Geobacter metallireducens GS-15: one gene and its partners. The protein of the gene in region 2 interacts with the protein of the main gene of each other region in a pairwise test. Links are inferred from orthologs where the notes say so. Each region holds a gene or a part of one and is shown on either strand. Other genes may lie near its edges.

Region 1 (5,489 bases), 680 kb from region 2 along the record:
TTCCCGCATCTTGTCCACTTTCTTCTCCAGCTTGACCACCTCGGTCTTCAGTTCCACATTGTCGCCGGCAATGTCGGCCAGCTCCTGGATTTTCTGCTCCAGCTCAAACACCGGCTTTTCGAATTCAAGTTGATATTGGGAAGCCATTAACGTCTCCTTTGCACGATTCTTTCTGATGTATTGTCAACGCTGCGAGGCGGTTACTCAAAAGACACGGCATGATAGCCGAAGAGGTTCTTCACTTCAAGGGAGAGTTCCTCGGTGGGGGCCACCTGGTACGAATCGGAAAGGGCGATGGTGGCCCGGCACTGGGCCGGAATCTCGATGGCCAGAAGCGTCTTGCAGCTGCCGGGGTGGCGGCGCATGATCCCCTTGAGGGTCTCCAGGCGGCTCCGGTCGAGGCCGTCGCCCACAAGATTAAAGATCACTCGTTTCGTTTCCCGGCTGCTCACGTCTCGCAGGAGCATCACCTCATTGGCCATGATCTTGATGCTCTTCTCCCCCTTGTCGATGGTGCCCGATATAAGGAGCGGATCGTCGGATTTGAGGTACTCGGACCCGGCGGCAAAAGCCTCGGGGAAGACCACCACCTCCACGGAACCGAGCAGGTCCTCCAGGGTGGCGAAGGCCATCCGGTCCCCCTTCTTGGTAATCAGCTCCTTGAGGGAGGTGACGATGCCGCAGAGCTTAACCTCGCTCTTGTCGGCGCGCTCGTCGAGGGTGGCAGTATCCACGTTGGCGAAGCGCTTGATTTCCTTCTCGTAGCGCCCCAGGGGGTGGCCGGTGATGAAGAAGCCGAGGGCCTCCTTCTCCAGGCCCAGCTTCAGCTTGTCGTCCCATTCGGGGATATCGGGGAGCTGCACCTTCCCCTTGCCGTTGCCGTTGGTCCGGACGATCTCTTCGACACCGAAGAGGGAGACCTGGGCGCTCTCCCGCTCCTGCTGGATCTTCTGGCCGATGGCCATGGCATCCTCCAGGGCCGACATGAGCTGGGAGCGGCGGCCGCCGGTGGAGTCGAAGGCACCGCACTTTACGAGGGATTCCACCACCCGCTTGTTGACCTTGTGGAGATCGACCCGCTCGCAGAAGTCGAAGAGATCCTTGAAATCTCCCTCTTGCCGCGCCTCGATAATCGCCTCGATGGCCCCCTCTCCCACGTTTTTCACGGCCCCGAGGCCGAAGCGGATGGAGTTTCCCAGAACACGGAAGGAGAGATGGGAGTCGTTGATGTCAGGGGGGAGGATCTCGATCCCCATCTCCCGGCAGTCGGAAATGGTCTTCACCACCTTGTCGGTGTTCCCCATATCCTCGGTGAGGAGAGCGGCCAGGAACTCCACCGGGTAGTGGGCCTTGAGATAGGCGGTCTGGTAGGCAACAAGGGCGTAGGCAGCCGAGTGGGACTTGTTGAAGCCGTATTCGGCGAACTTTGCCATGAGGTCGAAGATGGCTCCCGCCTTCTGGAGATCGACCCCACCGTTCTTGGCCCCTTCCAGGAAGATGTCCCGCTGCTTGGCCATCTCCGCCGGGTCCTTCTTACCCATGGCGCGCCGCAGCAGGTCGGCGCCCCCCAGGGAGTAGCCCGCCAGGGTCCGGGCGATCTGCATGACCTGCTCCTGGTAGACGATGACCCCGTAGGTGTCCTTGAGGATCGGCTCCAGTTGCGGCAGGTCGTAGACCACCTTCTTGCGGCCGTGCTTGCGGTCGATGAAGTCGTCCACCATCCCCGAGCCGAGGGGGCCCGGCCGGTAGAGGGCGCAGGCGGCAATGACGTCCTCGAAGCAGGAAGGCTTCAGCTTTACCAGCATATCCTTCATGCCGCTGGATTCGAGCTGGAAGACGCCGGTGGTGTTGCCGGCAGAGATGAGATCGTAACTGGCCCGGTCGTCGTCCCGCAGGGCCGCGATGTCGAAGTTGGGGTCCTTACCGGCCCGAATGATCTTCACCGCGTTATGGATGACCGTCAGGTTCTTGAGCCCCAGAAAGTCGAACTTCACGAGGCCGATTTTCTCCACGTACTTCATGGAGTACTGGGTGGTGAGGGAGCCGGTCTTCTGGTCCTTGTAGACGGGGCAGAACTCTTCGAGCACCTTGGGGGCCACCACGACGCCGGCCGCGTGGGTGGAGGCGTGGCGGGCGAGCCCTTCGAGGCGCAGGCCAATCTCCAGCAACTCCTTCACGCGGGAGTCGGCCTCGGACGCCTCCTTCAGGCGGGGCTCCTGGGCAATGGCGTCCTTGAGCTTGATGCCGAGCACCTCCGGCACCAGCTTGGCGATCTTGTCCACATCGCCGTAGGTCATGTCCAGGGCGCGCCCCACGTCGCGGATGACGGCCCGGGCAGACATGGTCCCGAAGGTGATGATCTGGCAGACCTGGTCGCGGCCGTATTTCCCGGTGACGTAGTGGATAACCTCCTCGCGGCGGTCCTGGCAGAAGTCCACGTCGATATCAGGCATGGATATCCGTTCCGGGTTCAGGAAGCGCTCGAAGAGGAGATTGTAGGGGAGCGGATCCAGGTCAGTGATCCGGATGGAATAGGCAACCAGGGAGCCGGCCGCCGAGCCCCGTCCCGGCCCCACGGGGATGCCGTGGTCCTTGGCCCAGTTGATGAAGTCGGCCACGATGAGGAAGTAGCCGGGGAACCCCATCTGCGTGATGCAGTCCAGCTCGATGCGCAACCGCTCCCAGTACTTCTGCTCCTGCTCCGGGGACATGTCGGGGTTTTTGAGCCTGATTTCCTTGAGACGGAACTCAAGCCCCTTGCGGGCCGCATCCTCCAGCATCTGATCGAGGGTCTGCCCAACGGGGGGATCGAATTGGGGGAAATAGTAGGTCTTGAAATCAAAGTCGAGGTTGCACCGTTCGGCAATCTTCACGGTATTGGAAACGGCTTCCGGCGCGTAGTGGAACGCGGCGGCCATCTCCTCAGGGGTTTTCACGTAAAACTCGTCGGTGGAAAAGCGCATCCGCGCCGAATCGTTCATGGTCTTGCCGGTCTGTATGCAGAGGAGCACCTCATGGGCGCGGGCATCCTCCCGGTTCAGGTAGTGGCAGTCATTGGTGGCCACCAGCGGCAGTCCCACCTCCCGCGCCACCTCCAGGAGCCCCTTGTTGGCCTTGTCCTGCTCCGCAAGACCGTTCTCCTGAAGCTCGATGTAGTAGCGGTCGGGAAAGAGGTCAGCGTACCAGCGGGCCACCCCAATCGCCTCCTCCATCCGGTCCCGCTCGCAGAGATAGGCCACCTCACCCTTCAGGCAGGCGGAGAGACAGATGAGCCCCTCGGAGTACTGGGCCAAAACCTCCTTATCGATGCGGGGCTTGTAGTAAAAGCCCTCCTTGAACCCGACGGAGACCAGCTTCGACAGGTTCCGGTAGCCGGTCATGTTCTCACAGAGAAGGAGCAAGTGGTAACCGGCGCCGGCCTCTCCCCCCTTCACCTCTTTCACGAAGCGGGAGCCGGGGGCGATATAGACCTCGGAGCCGATAATCGGCTTCACCCCCTTGTCCTTGCACTTGAGGTAGAACTCCATGGCGCCGAACATCACCCCGTGGTCGGTGATGGCCACGGCGGGCATATCGGTATCCTTGGCTTTCTTTATCAGATCGCCGAGGCGTATCGCGCCATCGAGGAGGGAATACTGGGTATGGAGATGGAGGTGAACAAAACTCATGGGGTACCTGTGTGACGTTGCAGAGGAAGGATAATTTTATTTTGACTAAAAAATTCTGACGATTATGGCACGAAAGAGCGGGAAGTGTCAACATGGCAGACGTATCGGGAAACCGTGCCACGCACAAGCTAACCCATCAATTTAACAACAGCTAATCCCATTTCAACAACATCTTCCCCGAGCAAGCGTGCCGCACTTTTCCAACTTCTGGTAGCAACCCTCCAATTTTCCATTATAATGAAAGACGACACACGCGACCCTTCGCACACACGGGAGCCCCCATGCCCCTTCACGCCTTCGGGCACAACCGCAAAACAAGCCCACCCCCCACACCGTGGGAGCCGCGGCAGGTCTTTCTCTTCAGCGGCCACATGATCGACGCCCCCGACCGCCCCGAGCCCCGATTTCCTGCCGACAAGGAGACTGTCGCCGCAGCAGCCATCGCCGCCATGCTCGACGAACTGGGTGCCGGCCCCGATGATCTCGCCCTTTGCAGCGGCGCATGCGGCGGCGACATCCTCTTTACAGAGGCATGCCTCGCTCGGGGGGTTCGGGTGGATATGGGGATACCATTCGGGATTCCCGAGTTCCTCACCCGCTCCGTCACCTTCGCGGGAGAAGAGTGGCGCGACCGGTTCTTCGCCATAAAGAACAATCCCCTCGTCACCCTCTTCGTCATGCCCGACGAACTGGGGCCATGTCCCGCCGACCTGAGCCCCTACGTCCGCACCAACCTCTGGCTCCTCCACACGGCCCTTGCCTGGGGGGAAGAGAAGGTCCACTTCATCTGTCTCTGGAACCGCAAGGGAGGTGACGGCCCCGGCGGCACCGAGCACATGCACGACGAGGTCAACAAACGGACCGGACAGGTCCATGTTCTCGACACGAACAAACTTTTCACCCACGAAGGAACACCTTTAGCCGAGAAGTTGGATACATGAAAATCATCCGCCTCTTCATATCCTCCACCTTCCGCGACATGCACGCGGAGCGGGACTGGCTGAACCGGGTCGTCTTTCCGGAACTGCGGAGCCGCTGCCGGCGGCGGGGTGCGGAGTTCGTGGGGGTGGATCTCCGCTGGGGGGTGACGGAGGAGGAGTCCCGGCAACGGGGGGCACTCTCGGTCTGCCTCGACGAGATCGAACACTGTGACCTCTTCCTGGGGCTCCTGGGCGAGCGATACGGCTGGGTGCCGCCTCCGGAGAAGGTGCCGGCGGAGCTCTTTGCCGCGGTGCGGGACAGTGGACAGTTGAGCGAGGAGGAGATCACCCTTGTGGACGCCTGCTACCAGTGGGACCGGACCACGCTGCCGGCCCGTTTCCGGCTCCGGAGAGACGCGGCAATCTCCCCGGAAACGGCCGATACCCTCACCCGCCTCTGGCAGCGAGCCGGACTCCTCGGCGCCGGGGAGTCGGCGACGGCCCTTGAGATGAGGCACGGCGCACTCAACCGCAGCCTCGCCCAGGGGAAAGCCCTCATCTTTCTCCGCTCCGAGGGAATCCATCGCCACTCCGCATTCCCCCCAGCCTGCATTCCGATCTTTACGGAGCCCGAGACCGAGGCTCAACAGCGGCTGTCCCGCCTGCGGGAGGAACTCCGCGCCGCAGCCGGACCAAACCTGATCGTGCGGCAGTACCGGGCCGGCTTTGGCGGTTTCAGGATCGACCCCCTCTTCCTGCCGGCAGCGGAGGCTGGCAGCGCACTGCAGGACGGTGTCATCAAGCCGGAGGAGTGGGGTATAATCAGCGAGAAGGCCCGCCAGGCGGTGGCTACCCACGGCACCATTGCCCTTACGGGGATGGAGGAATTCGGGACCCGGGT
Region 2 (2,847 bases):
CGTTGCCAAGATCCAGGAGGGGTGGTTCGACTTCGACACCGCCATCGCGACTCCCGACATGATGGGTGTTGTCGGCAAGATCGGTAAGCTTCTTGGTCCCCGCGGGCTCATGCCGAACCCGAAGGTCGGCACGGTCACGTTTGATGTGGGCCGTGCGGTTAAGGAGTCCAAGGCCGGGAAGGTTGAATTCCGGGTCGAGAAGGCCGGTATTGTCCATGCGCCGGTCGGTAAGGCATCGTTTGATGCGGACAAGCTCAAGGAAAACCTTCTTGCGCTTGTGGAGGCGCTCGTTAAGGCGAAGCCGTCCGCAGCCAAGGGTACCTACATCAAAAAGATCAGCCTCTCTTCCACCATGGGACCGGGGCTGAATCTGGATATCGCAGACGTCCAGTCGAAGCTTGTCTGAGCATTAGGTATATAAAGCCAAAGTCAAAGACAGCAGGTGCCCGGGCAGCATCCGGGCTTAATGGCGCAGGCAGCCTGCCGAGACTTGTGGTAGTCACAGGAAAGTACTAAACCCCGCACTTTCTGACTTTGGCTGGGGCTTCGGCCCTCAACCCGAACAGAAAGGAGGAAGGCGCTTGAATAGAGAAAACAAGCAACAACAGGTAGCGGAACTGCACGAAAAGCTTAAACGGGCTAAAGCAGTGTTTCTCGCCGATTTCCGTGGTATGAGCGTAGAGCAGGCAACGACCCTGAGAAATGAACTTCGTGCAGCTGCCGTTGAGTACAAGGTTGCCAAGAACACGTTGCTGGAGCTTGCGTCCAAGGAGACCGACAAGGAATCGCTCTCTCCCCACTACGCCGGTCCGACCGCCATTGCGTTCAGCTATGATGATCCGGTCGCAGCTGCTAAGGTTCTGTCAAAGTTTGCCAAAACCCAGGCCAACACCTTCAAGCTTAAGGCTGCCGTGCTGTCCGGCAAGCAGATCTCGGTCAGCGATATCCAGGCATTGGCCGATCTGCCGAGCCGTGAAGTACTTCTTGCGAAATTGCTTGGAACCATCAATGCTCCGGTTGCCAACTTTGTGGGCGTCCTGGCAGCAGTTCCGGGAAGTTTTGTTCGTGCGCTCAACGCAATCAAAATCCAAAAGGAAGGCAATTAGTCCTTCCTTTACATTCAACAACGAACGTTATTAACGGAGGAATACAGAAATGGCAGAAATCACCAAAGCCGATGTCGTTAGCTTCATTGAGAATATGACCGTTCTTGAGCTCTCTGAGCTCGTGAAAGAACTCGAAGAGAAGTTCGGTGTCTCCGCCGCTGCGCCGGTCGCCGTTGCCGCTGCCGCTGCTCCGGCCGCTGCCGCCGAGGCTGCTGAAGAAAAGACCGAGTTTGATATCATCCTCAAGAGTGCCGGTGCCAACAAAATCGGCGTTATCAAGGTTGTCCGTGCCCTCACCGGTCTTGGCCTCAAGGAAGCCAAGGACCTGGTCGACGGCGCTCCGAAGTCCGTCAAGACTGGCGTTTCCAAGGAAGAGGCAGAGGACGCCAAGAAGCAACTCGTTGAGTCCGGCGCTGAAGTCGAGATCAAGTAAGGCTCGAGTCTACTGCGTCAGCACATCAGCCAAGGCCGCTTCATGCGGCCTTGGCTCTTCTATTTTAGTTCCGAATTCGTATCCGCTGGCTCCGGGCAATATCGGAGAAGGCACTAAATCCAGGGGGTTAGAGGCTCCATGAGCCTCGCCAAAGGAGAAAACATGGCTTATTCAATTGCGAATAACCAGCTTCTACGCCAGAATTTCGCCAAGATCAAGAAAATCATTGACATCCCCAACCTTATTGATATTCAAAAAAATTCCTATAAGCGTTTCCTGCAAATTGACACCCCCCCCGAAGCACGCAAGAACAGCGGGCTCGAAGCTGTATTCAAGAGTGTTTTCCCAATTAAGGACTTTAGCGATACTGCTTCGCTTGAGTATGTTTCCTATAGCCTCGGCACACCGAAGTACGATGTTGAAGAATGCCACCAACGCGGGATGACCTTCGCCGCCCCCATGAAGGTGAAGGTGCGCCTCGTCGTTTGGGACGTGAACAAGGATACTGGCGTCCGTTCTATTCGGGATATCAAGGAGCAGGAGGTCTACTTCGGCGAGATCCCGCTCATGACCGAGAACGGCACGTTCATCATAAACGGTACCGAACGTGTTATCGTGAGCCAGCTTCACCGCTCTCCCGGTGTTTTCTACGACCATGACAAGGGCAAGACCCATTCCAGCGGCAAGGTCCTCTATTCCGCCCGAGTGATCCCTTACCGTGGCTCTTGGCTCGATTTCGAGTTCGACCACAAGGACATACTCTATGTCCGGATCGACCGTCGCCGCAAGATGCCGGCAACGGTCCTCCTTAAGGCCCTTGGCAACAGTGCGGAGGAGCTTCTCAATTTTTATTACCGGAGTGAGGAGATCGGGCTCGATGGGGAGCGGATGTGGAAGAAGGCCGACGCCGAGCTTCTGACAACTCAGAAAACCTCTTCCGACATCGTTGATTCCAAGACCGGTGAAGTCATCATCAAGGCGAACAGAAAGTTCACCAAGGCGGCAATCCGCAAGATGACCGAGCACGGAATCACCGAGATTCCCATTAAAGCCGAAGAGGTCTGTGGAAAGTACGCTTCTACCGATATTGTTGACCCTGCCACTGGCGAAGTGCTGGTAGAGTGCAACGAGGAGATCTCCCAGGCTAAGCTTGACGAGATCAAGGCACGGGGCATTTCGGAGTTCAAGGTTCTTTTCATCGACAACCTCCATGTGACATCCTCGCTGCGGGACACACTGCTCGTCGATAAGATAAACACTACTGACGACGCGCTCATTGAGATCTATCGTCGCCTGCGTCCTGGTGAT
Region 3 (4,394 bases), 150 kb from region 2 along the record:
GATGCCTGCGTGTTCGTGGTCCGGGACGGTGACGCCATCATCGGCGCCGGCACCGGCGTGCCATTACACGGGGAACCGGCGACCTTCACGGCACCATTCGCCGGCAGCCCCTTCTCCCTGGACACCATCTACTACCTTGGCGAAGTGCTTTTCCTGCCGGGCTACCGAGGGCAGGGGCTTGGCTCACGGCTTCTGAAGGAGTTCGAGGAACATATCCGCTCATTGGGGAGGTATCGTCACCTGGCCTGTGCCACCATCGAGCGGCCCGAAGACCACCCCCTGCGACCGGGCGACTACCATCCCATCGACGGCTACCTGATCAAGGCCGGGTTCATCCGGCATCCGGAACTGAGCGTGACACTCCCCTGGCCCAACCTTGAGGGGGAGGTAACCGACAATACGATGGTGTTCTGGGTAAAAGAACTAGAGCACCTCTGAAGCCTACGAACGGTTTTCACAGCATGAAAAAAACCCCGACAGCATCCACCGTCGGGGTTTTTTTCAATAATACAGGGAAAACCTTACTTCGGCACCTTCTCCCAGTCCTTCAGGAACCGCTCGATGCCGGCGTCGGTGAGGGGGTGCTTGGCCAGTTGGAGCATGACCGAGTAGGGGATGGTGGCGATGTCGGCGCCGATGAGGGCAGCGTTCAGGACGTGGATGGGGTTCCGGACGCTGGCCACGATGATCTCGGCGGTGTAGCCGTAGTTGTCGAAGATGGTCTTGATGTCGTCGATGATCCCCATGCCGTCCTGGGAGATGTCGTCGAGGCGCCCCACGAAGGGGGAGACGTAGGTGGCGCCCGCCTTGGCGGCCAGAAGGGCCTGCATGGCGGTGAAGATGAGGGTCACGTTGGTCTTGATCCCCTTCTTCGTGAGGGTGGTGCAGGCCTTGAGCCCTTCCGGGGTCATGGGGAGCTTGATGACGATGTTCTTGTGGATCGCGGCCAGCTCCTCGGCCTCGCGGATCATGCCGTCGTGGTCCAGGGAGACCACCTCGGCGGAGATGGGGCCGTCAACGATGCCGGTGATCTCCTTGATGACCTCCTCGAACTTGCGTCCCGATTTGGCGATGAGCGAAGGGTTGGTGGTGACGCCGTCCACGAGCCCCAGCTCGTGGGCCTCGCGGATTTCGTTCACGTCTGCGGTGTCGATGAAAAACTTCATTTTCGTTCCTCCGGGTTTGATTGGTTATGGGTGGTGCCTGCATGCTCAAGGCCGGCCTGGTACTTCTCCAGGCAGGCCATGGAGCAGAAATGGATCCGTTTCCCCTCGTGGCGGCCGATGACGGCGTCGTCCTCGGTGACGTAGACGCCGCAGACCGGGTCCTGGAAGGTCTCCTCCTTCTCCGGGGCAGGTATCGTCGGCTTCTCTTCCTGCTTCTTTTTCAAAAAACCCTGCACGATCCTGAAGCCCACATAAAACAGGATGAGCATGATAATCAGCCGCATCGGCAAACTCCTAAATCCTGGTCACCCGCTCGCCGGGAGGGAGCGAGCGGAGCAGTTCATCCACCCGCTTCCCAAGCAGGGGATGATGAACGTCAGGGGCGATCTCCGCCAGGGGAACCAGCACGAAGCGCCGCTCGTGGAGCCGGGGATGGGGGATGACGAGCCCCTCTTCGTCAAGGATGAGATCGCCGTAGAGGAGGATGTCCAGGTCCATGGAGCGCGGTCCCCACGGGACGTCCCGCACCCTCCGGAACACGTCGGTTTCGATCCGCTGGAGTTCCGCGAGCAACTGGCGGGGCGAGAGGGCCGTTTCGAGCCTGAGGGCAGCGTTGAGGAAGTTGGGCTGGTCCACCGGCCCGACGGGGTCGGTGTCGTAGAAGCCGGAAAGGGCCGTGATGCGGGTCTGCTCCAGCCTGCCGATCTCGGCCACGGCCCGTAGCAGGTTCAGTTCCCGATCCCCCTGGTTCGAGCCGAGGGCTATGAAAACGTTCGATTTCACCGGTAGATTAGAGCACAACGCGCCCTATTTTTCAACGCCCCTGACCGCTTTTCCCGGACCCCGGTCCCGGCCTTTCAGTGCAGTTCCTCCCCCGTGGTGGTCATGACGAGCTTGCCGTGTTTGACCCCCTTCACGCCAATCAGCTCGTCGGCGATCTTCTTCACCTCCCGGGCCTTGCCTCGCACCACGAGGACCTCAAGACAGTTGTGGGCATCCAGATGGACGTGGAGGGCCGAGACGATCTCATTGTGGTGGGAGTGCTGCTGCTCGGTGAGCTTGTCGGAGAGGTCCCGGACGTGGTGGTTGTAGACGAGGGTCACGGTGCCGACGGTCTCCTCCTCGCCCCCTTCCCACTTGAGCTCCACCAGGGCCGCGCGGATCAGGTCGCGGACCGCCTCGGAGCGGTTCATGTACCCCTTCTGCTCGATGAGGCGGTCGAAACTCTCCAGCAGTTTGTCGTCGATGGAGATGCCGAATCTGACGGTTTCGCCCATGGGTCTTTTCTCCTGCGGCTGATCTCGAAACGGCTGGATAATAGACTACTTTGCCGGGGAGAGGAATCTTTTTTTCGCGCTACTTCCGCAGCTTCCGCAGCCCGAAGGAGACGAGGAACAGGGTGAAGTTCACCAGGATGATGGTGGCGCCGGCAGGGAGATTCGCCAGGAACGAGATGACGATCCCCGCCACCACCGACAGGACCCCGAGGAGCACGGCGAGGAGGATGGCGGTCCGGAACCCCCGGGCAATCTGCAGCGACGTGACGGCCGGAAGGATGAGAAGCGCCGAGATGAGCATGATCCCCACCACCTTCATGGCCAGGACCACAGTGAGCGCCGTAAGGAGAACGAGCACCGCGTTGATCCGATCGACCCGGATTCCCGAGGTGCGGGCAAGCTCCTCGTCAAAGGCGATGGCGAAGAGGTCGTGATAGCAGAGGAGCACCGTGAGGCAGACGATGACGAAAAGGACCGCCGTCTGCCCCAGTTCGAAGGGGCTGATGGAAAGGATGTTGCCGAAGAGGTAGCTGAAGAGGTCCACATTGAAGCCGCCGGCCATGCTCGCCAGCAGGATGCCGGTGGCGACCCCCAGGGACGAGACGATGCCGATGGCGGCGTCGCCGTAGATCCGCGCCCGCTCGGCCAGCCTCAGGATCCCCAGGGCCGCCAGGAGCACGGCCGGGATGGCGGCGACGGTGGCATAGACCGACTGGAAGCGGAGGAACAGGGCCAGGGCCACACTCCCGAAGGTGACATGGGCCAGGCCGTCGCCGATGAGTGAAAGGCGCCGCAGGACGAGGAATACCCCGAGTACTGCGCAAAGGGCCGCGATGAGGGAGCCGGCCGCAAGGGCCCGAAGGAGAAAGCCGTACTGAAAGATGTCGAGAAACGTCACCGGGGTGCTCCGTCTTGATGCCGATGGCAGATCAGGTGTTGGGAGTGGGAGCCGAAAAAGTCGCCCATTTCCGGCGAACCGCAGAAGTCGTCGAAGCCTCCGTAAAAGACGAGCCGCTTGTCCAGGTAGAGGAGACTCGACGCGTACCGGCCGATGGTGCCGCTGTCGTGGGTCACGAGGATGATGGTGGTTTTCCGCTCCCGGTTCAGCTCCTGAATGGTGCGGTAGAAAATTTCCCGCGTCTCCGGGTCCAGGGCCGTGGTGGGTTCGTCCAGGACAAGGAGCTCCGGCCCGTTCACCATGGCCCGGGCCAGGAGCACCCGCTGCCGCAGGCCTCCGGAGAGTTCACCGATGAGCCGGTTGCGGATGCCGCCGATACCCATGAGCTCCAGGGCCCGGCCAACGGCCCCGGCGTCCTCCCGGTGAACGCGGCGGGGGAAGCTCCGGTTGGCCAGGAGCCCCAGCCCCACCACCTCGGCCACGGTGGCCGGAAAGTGGGGATTGAAATGCTGGAGCCCCTGGGGGAGGTAGCCGACCCGCTGCCACTGATCGAAGGAAGCAAGGGGGGTTCCGAAGAGGTCGACGCGCCCCCGGTCGGGGCGGGCAAGCCCCAGAATGCAGCGGACAAGGGTGCTCTTCCCCGAGCCGTTGGGACCGACAATCCCCACGTAGCTCCCCTTTTCCACGGCAAACGATACGTCGAGCAAGGCGTCGACCCCCTGGTAGGCATGGGAAAGCCCCTGGACCGTGACCACCCCTACCGACATTGGAGCCCCTCCCGCAGATTCTTCAGGTTCTTCTCCATGAGCTCCATAAAGGTGACTCCCCTGTCCAGATCGGCCTTCGAGACGGTATGGGCGCCGTGGAGCATGAGGATGGAGGCGCCGGTTTCCCGGGCGATGGTCTCTGCGGTGCGGGGATCGAGAAGCTCCTCGGTGAAGATGTACTTCAGTCCCTCGGCCCGCACCTGATTCACGAGTTGCGCCAGCTTCGCCGGGGTCGGCTCGGCGTCGGCGGAAACGGCGTAGGCCGACAGGTAGCGGAGACCGTAGC

Evidence for each region.
Region 1: the proteins of rplL (region 2) and dnaE interact in binary tests that used the Escherichia coli proteins (3 or more experiments, as listed by UniProt). The link is inferred for Geobacter metallireducens GS-15 from one-to-one orthologs.
Region 3: the proteins of rplL (region 2) and nikR interact in binary tests that used the Escherichia coli proteins (3 or more experiments, as listed by UniProt). The link is inferred for Geobacter metallireducens GS-15 from one-to-one orthologs.

Annotation. Positions count from the first base shown.
Region 1 is NC_007517.1:1,364,442-1,369,930, reverse strand. The notes cover bases 1-4,031. They hold dnaE (DNA polymerase III subunit alpha), read right to left. Parts: upstream 3,669-4,031; coding sequence 201-3,668; downstream 1-200. Other genes in these bases: GMET_RS06110 (hypothetical protein), read left to right, coding at 3,950-4,031; GMET_RS06120 (acetyl-CoA carboxylase carboxyltransferase subunit alpha), read right to left, coding at 1-147. Outside these bases: more of GMET_RS06110, read left to right, coding at 4,032-4,609; GMET_RS06105 (DUF4062 domain-containing protein), read left to right, coding at 4,606-5,489. UniProt on the Escherichia coli protein: DNA polymerase III is a complex, multichain enzyme responsible for most of the replicative synthesis in bacteria. This DNA polymerase also exhibits 3' to 5' exonuclease activity. The alpha chain is the DNA polymerase catalytic subunit.
Region 2 is NC_007517.1:685,575-688,421, forward strand. It holds rplL (50S ribosomal protein L7/L12), read left to right. Parts: upstream 1-1,155; coding sequence 1,156-1,539; downstream 1,540-2,847. Other genes in the region: rplA (50S ribosomal protein L1), read left to right, coding at 1-406; rplJ (50S ribosomal protein L10), read left to right, coding at 582-1,106; rpoB (DNA-directed RNA polymerase subunit beta), read left to right, coding at 1,702-2,847. UniProt on the Escherichia coli protein: The binding site for several of the GTPase factors involved in protein synthesis (IF-2, EF-Tu, EF-G and RF3). Is thus essential for accurate translation.
Region 3 is NC_007517.1:537,836-542,229, reverse strand. What follows is about bases 734-3,669. They hold nikR (nickel-responsive transcriptional regulator NikR), read right to left. Parts: upstream 2,444-3,669; coding sequence 2,024-2,443; downstream 734-2,023. Other genes in these bases: GMET_RS02455 (metal ABC transporter ATP-binding protein), read right to left, coding at 3,338-3,669; GMET_RS02460 (metal ABC transporter permease), read right to left, coding at 2,523-3,341; folK (2-amino-4-hydroxy-6-hydroxymethyldihydropteridine diphosphokinase), read right to left, coding at 1,461-1,949; GMET_RS02475 (YHS domain-containing protein), read right to left, coding at 1,163-1,450; fsa (fructose-6-phosphate aldolase), read right to left, coding at 734-1,166. Also shown: GMET_RS02485 (GNAT family N-acetyltransferase), read left to right, coding at 1-438; more of fsa, read right to left, coding at 522-733; more of GMET_RS02455, read right to left, coding at 3,670-4,108; GMET_RS02450 (metal ABC transporter substrate-binding protein), read right to left, coding at 4,099-4,394. UniProt on the Escherichia coli protein: Transcriptional repressor of the nikABCDE operon. Is active in the presence of excessive concentrations of intracellular nickel.